Regions from separate parts of the Pseudoalteromonas sp. PAB 2.2 genome, predicted to be linked through region 2. Evidence: predicted binding sites of a transcription regulator. Region 2 holds the regulator's gene; the other holds the start of a gene.
What was found. The regulator NrdR, encoded in region 2, represses ribonucleotide reductase genes. The targets are predictions, from matches to a motif close to AAACACNANATNTNGTGTTT.
Positions count from the first base shown of each region.

Region 1: the regulator NrdR is predicted to act here: its motif matches at 1,183-1,202, upstream of nrdG (anaerobic ribonucleoside-triphosphate reductase activating protein).

Region 1 covers NZ_LYPI01000011.1:277,573-280,748, forward strand. The annotation lists gene BWD47_RS11245 (NarK family nitrate/nitrite MFS transporter) at 1-324, shown strand, start outside; gene mog (molybdopterin adenylyltransferase) at 410-937, opposite strand; gene nrdG (anaerobic ribonucleoside-triphosphate reductase activating protein) at 1,204-1,656, shown strand; gene nrdD (anaerobic ribonucleoside-triphosphate reductase) at 1,662-3,176, shown strand, end outside.
Region 2 covers NZ_LYPI01000012.1:195,381-198,556, forward strand. The annotation lists gene glyA (serine hydroxymethyltransferase) at 1-991, shown strand, start outside; gene nrdR (transcriptional regulator NrdR) at 1,100-1,549, shown strand; gene ribD (bifunctional diaminohydroxyphosphoribosylaminopyrimidine deaminase/5-amino-6-(5-phosphoribosylamino)uracil reductase RibD) at 1,552-2,691, shown strand; gene BWD47_RS12220 (riboflavin synthase) at 2,696-3,176, shown strand, end outside.

The DNA of each region.
Region 1 (3,176 bases), on a different contig from region 2:
CCATTATGGTTAGCAGTTGCAACAGCCATGGCGTGTTCTTTCTTTGTTCAATCAGGTGAAGGTGCTGTGTTTGCGGTCGTGCCATTAATTAAACGTCGCTTAACAGGTCAAATTGCAGGGATGACAGGGGCATATGGTAACGTTGGGGCAGTTACATTTTTAACGGTGTTATCGTTCGTTGATTATGCAACTTTCTTTTATGTTATCGCCGGTACGGCAATGATTGGCTTTGTTACTTTGTTCTTTATGGATGAACCGCGAGGTCAAATTGCTGAAGTACGCGAAGACGGGACTGTTGAACTGATTGATGTATCACACAAATAAATCTTAATACGATAGAAAAGCCAGCTTAAGCTGGCTTTTTTCGTTATTAACTAAGGGGATGTTTTAACGTTATGACAAACCTTATTTATGACTTAGGTCTAAATACTTGAACCACAGATTCATCACATTCTAAGTAAGGCCCTTCAAGTAAATCAATACAATAAGGCACCGCAGGAAATACGGCATCAAGACATTGACGAATCGCTTTGGGTTTGCCCGGTAAGTTAATAATTAATGAGCGGTCTCTTATCCCCGCTGTTTGTCGAGAGAGTATAGCCGTTGGCACGTATTTTAAGCTTTCAGTACGCATTAACTCACCAAATCCTGGCATCATTTTGTCACACACCGCTTCTGTGGCTTCGGGGGTTATGTCTCGTTTGGCGGGACCCGTTCCACCTGTGGTAATGATTAAAGCGCATTGTTCTTGATCGGCAAGCTCGCATAATGCCGCTTCAATTAAATGTTGCTCGTCTTCGACTAATCGATAGCATGCCTGCCATGGCGAACTTAAATAGTCATTTAATGTATCGGTGATAGCGGGTCCCGATAAGTCATCGTACTGGCCTCGGCTTGCGCGATCACTAACAGTCAAAATTCCAATTTTCGCAGTCATTTTCATCTCTTTACAATTCATTTATTCGCACTCTAGCAAAGTGATGGGTAAAGGTAACTCCTCCAAAGTAGGTAGAGGTGTTTGGGGGGCGCTCCGTTTCGCTGCATTTTATTTGTGACAGGAGCGGGGTTTTGATTGGCTACCCATTTTGTTCTTTTGGCAGAACTAAGCTGCTTTGATCTAGATCAAGTTTTAAACTGGCTTAAAACGGCGTTGATACTATATATTGATCATATTGAAATTTAAAACACAATATGTAGTGGTTTATGTTTAATGTATTAGAACCCCAAGTGTGCTTTCAAGAAGTCCCCGGACACATTGCGTTAGGCTTTGTGTGCACGGGGTGCCCCTTGCGCTGTCCTGGATGTCATAGCGTTGATACATGGGATCCAAAGTATGGTGAGCGGTTAACATCGCAACGCTTTATTGCACTGCTTGAGCGCTATAAGCACTTGATAACTTGTGTGGTGTTTTTTGGCGGAGAATGGCAGGAAGGTGATTTAGTTTATTTTTTAAAGTTAGCAACGCAGCAAGGCTTAGCAACGTGTTTGTATACCGGGCTTGAGGATGTGTCGGAGCAATTAAAAGCACAGCTGACTTATGTAAAAACGGGCCGTTATGTCGCTGAATTAGGTGGCCTGGCGAGCCATTTAACTAATCAACGATTTATTGAAATTGCTTCGGGTAAGGTACTTAACTCATTATTTTTAAAAGGATAACAAAAATGTCTATGCTGAATTGTGAACAATTAAAAGAAAAAATGCGTTTCATCGAAAACTATACACAGGCCAAGAATGCGGCCGATGGTTCTAAAGTGGATGCGAATGCAAATGTGACATTAAAAAATATAGCGACGCTAGAATCAGAAATAATGAAAGACTTTTTCATTCACGTTAATCGCACTCAGGTGAGTAATAAAATAACCGCGCTTTTCGGCGAGTCATTGGGCAAAGAGTACCTTCGACAAATTGAGAACCATGAAATTTATGTGCATGATGAAACGAGCTTAAAGCCTTACTGTACTTCTATCACCATGTATCCATTTTTATTGGATGGGCTAACCAAATTAGGGGGAGAGTCTAAGGCACCCAAGCATTTAGAATCGTTCTGCGGCAGTTTTGTGAATCTTGTTTTTGCAATTAGCGCGCAGTTTGCAGGGGCTGTCGCGACGGTCGAGTTTTTAATGTATTTTGATTACTTTGCGCGTAAGGATTACGGTGAAGACTATTTAGTTACTCACTATAAACAGATAGAAAATCACTTACAGCATGTCGTGTACGCTTTAAATCAACCCGCTGCTGCACGAGGTTATCAAAGCGTATTTTGGAATATCTCGTTGTACGATAGTGCATACTTTGAGGCTATGTTTGGTCATTTTGTGTTTCCTGATATGACGGCTCCCGATTGGTCGTCTTTAAAGGCACTGCAAGACATGTTTTTAAATTGGTTTAACCAAGAGCGAAACAAAGCTGTTTTAACATTTCCTGTTGTCACCGCTGCCATGCTAGTAGAAGACAATGAACCTAAAGATAAAGAATTTGCATTGATGTGTGCCGAAAACTTAAGTCAAGGCGGCTCATTTTTTGTTTATCAATCAACCGATGCTGATTCATTAGCCTCATGCTGTCGACTTCGTAATGAAATTAGCGATCATAGTTTTTCGTATAGTTTAGGCGCGGGGGGCGTTTCGACGGGCTCTATCAATGTTATTACACTGAATATGAATCGATTGGTGCAAGATGGCAGAGACCTAGCAACAGAAATAAGAAAAATACATGCTTATCAAATCGCGTATCGCACCTTAATGGAAGAGTACCAGCAAGCGGGCATGCTACCGGTGTACGACGCAGGGTTTATTTCCTTTAACAAGCAATTTTTAACCATTGGTATTAATGGCATGGTTGAAGCCGCAGAGTATTTAGGTATTCAAGTGGGGGTTAATGATGCGTATAAAGAATGGGTGAAAAGTCAGTTAGAAGTGATTTATAAAGAGAATCGCTTAGCAACAAAAGAGACCGGCTTTTTATTTAACACTGAGTTTGTTCCTGCTGAAAATTTAGGGATAAAAAATGCCAAATGGGATAGCGAAGATGGCTACTTCACGCCAAGAGAATGCTACAACAGTTATTTCTATTTAGTAGAAGACACAACACTAAATCACCTTGATAAGTTTATATTGCATGGTAAATCGATGACAGAGTTTTTAGATGGTGGCTCAGCACTGCATTTGAACTTAGAA
Region 2 (3,176 bases):
CTACGCAAACGTACAACCGCACGCTGGTTCACAAGCTAATGCGGCTGTTTTCCAAGCGCTTCTTCAGCCACATGACACCGTACTAGGTATGAGCTTAGCTCATGGTGGCCACTTAACGCATGGTTCACACGTTAACTTTTCTGGTAAAACGTACAACGCAATTCAATATGGCCTAAATGAAGAAACGGGCGAAATTGATTACGCTCAAGTTGAAGCGCTAGCACTAGAGCACAAACCAAAAATGATCATTGCGGGTTTCTCTGCATACTCAGGTATCGTTGATTGGGCTAAGTTCCGTGAAATCGCTGATAAAGTGGATGCGTACTTATTCGTAGATATGGCACACGTTGCAGGTCTTATTGCGGCTGGCGTATACCCAAGCCCAATTCCTCACGCGCATGTTGTTACAACAACAACTCATAAAACACTAGCGGGTCCTCGTGGCGGTCTAATTGTTTCTGCGTGTGGTGATGAAGAGATCTATAAAAAGCTTAACAGCGCCGTATTCCCGGGTGGCCAAGGTGGTCCTTTATGTCACATCATCGCTGCTAAAGCGGTTGCGTTTAAAGAAGCATTACAGCCTGAATTCAAAACATACCAAGCGCAAGTGGTTAAAAACGCACAAGCAATGGTTGAAGTGTTACAAGAGCGTGGCTATAAAGTTGTTTCTGGTAAAACAGACAACCACTTATTCCTTCTAGACCTAATTGATAAAGATATCACAGGTAAAGATGCTGACGCTGCCCTTGGTAATGCAAACATCACAGTAAACAAAAACTCAGTACCAAATGACCCACGTTCACCGTTTGTAACGTCGGGTCTTCGTATTGGTTCTCCGGCAATTACGCGCCGTGGTTTCAAAGAAGCTGAGTCTAAAGAGCTTGCTGGCTGGATCTGTGACGTACTAGACAACATCAACGATGCATCAGTACAAGCAGAAGTAAAAGAGAAAGTTAAAGCAATCTGTAAAAAACTACCTGTTTACGCTTAATTGCTGGTTAAACCGTAATTAAGATAACAATAGTGTTGTTTTTTGCTATTATAAAGGCCGCTTATTAAGCGGTCTTTTTTTGTTTTTTATAAACGGAAGTTTAACCTTATGCATTGCCCTTTTTGCACAGCAAAAGATACTAAAGTAATCGATTCACGACTTGTTGGCGGTGGTCACCAAGTTAGACGCCGTCGCGAATGCAACGAATGTCACGAGCGTTTTACCACCTTTGAAGGTGCTGAACTTGTTATGCCAAGGGTGATAAAGCAAGACGGTAGTCGAGAACCTTTTAACGAAGACAAATTATTAAATGGCCTGCACCGCGCATTAGAAAAACGCCCAGTGAGTACAGAGCAAATCGAAGAAGTCGTTAACGTGATTAAATCACAGCTACGTGCCACCGGAGAGCGTGAAATCTCAAGCCATTTAATCGGCGAGTGTATTATGGAATCGCTCAAAAAGCTTGATAAAGTAGCTTATGTTAGGTTTGCCTCAGTATATCGCTCATTTGAAGATATTCGTGAGTTTGGCGAAGAAATTGCCCGTTTAGGTGATTAAGCATGTCGTTCACTGAACTTGATAGCATTTATATGGCACGCGCTATTGAGCTTGCCAAACAGGGCCGTTTTACCACGACGCCAAACCCTAATGTGGGTTGTGTACTTGTTAAAGACGGCCATATAGTTGGTGAGGGTTTTCATCAACTTGCCGGGCAGGGTCATGCCGAGGTGAATGCACTGGCCGTTGCTGGCGATAATGCCAAAGGGGCAACAGCCTATGTGACGCTTGAACCTTGCAGTCATTATGGTCGTACTCCGCCCTGTGCTGAAGGTCTAAAAGCGGCCGGTGTGAGTAAAGTGATTGCTGCAATGGTAGACCCAAATCCAGCAGTCAGTGGCCGTGGCTTACAAATATTGGCTGATGCAGGTATTGACGTTGCCTCTGGGTTACTTGAGCAACAGGCGCGCGATTTAAACAAAGGCTTTTTGAAGCGAATGGAAACAGGGTTGCCTTTCGTTACCTGTAAAATGGCCTGTAGTTTAGATGGAAAAACGGCACTTAATAACGGCCAGAGTAAATGGATCACGGGTCCGCAAGCACGCCAAGACGTTCAAGCATTTCGCGCACAAAGCTGCGCAATTTTGAGTGGTGCAGATACCGTTATCAGTGATAACGCCAAATTAAATGTGCGTACTGAAGAGCTGCCATTTGCAATGCCAACATCATTGCCGATACGTCAGCCAACACGTGTGATTATCGATTCGCAAAACAGACTCACCCCAGATCTCGCTTTATTTAGTATTGAGAGTCCGGTGATTATTTTCACAACACAGCTTGATAATCAGCAGCAATGGCCACATTTTGTAAAACACGAAGTGGTGGCAGCTAACAAGAATAAAGTTGATTTATCGGCCGTTTTAGCACGGTTAGCCGAATTACAATTTAATCATATTTGGCTTGAAGCAGGAGCAACCCTAGCGGGCGCTTTTGCACAGCAAGACCTAATAGACGAATACATTGTTTATATTGCCCCTAAGTTAATAGGTGATATGGGCAAAAGCTTACTAAACTTTGCAGAAGTAACAGCCATGGGTGATGTCACTCAATTAACGTTTACCGATACACAGATAATTGGCGACGATATCCGCTTAACAGCGTACAAAGCAAAGCAAGCCACACACACTGAAGATAAAGAGTAGCATTATGTTTACTGGAATAATTGAAGCAACAGGTAAAATTGTTGAATTAACACAAAAACAAGGTGATCTCGCTATTCGTATTCAAAGTAATGATTTGGATATGAAAGACGTAAAACTAGGCGACAGTATTGCAACAAATGGTGTGTGCTTAACAGTAGTTACTAAACATAGCGATGGCTTCAGTGCTGATTTATCAAATGAAACCATTAGCCTGACAGGGTTTGCGCACTATAAAAAAGGCCAAACCGTGAATCTAGAAAAGGCCATGCAGCCAATTTCTCGCCTTGGTGGGCATTTAGTGTCAGGCCATGTTGATGGCATCGCGACAGTTGAAAGCATTACCGCCAATGCCAGAGCAACAGAGTACTGGCTAAGTACCGACCATAATTTAATGAAATACATTCCGTATAAAGGGTCGGTATGTATTGATGGAATTAGTTTAACGGTGAATGAGGTCGAGCAAAATCGCTTCAAGCTGACCATTG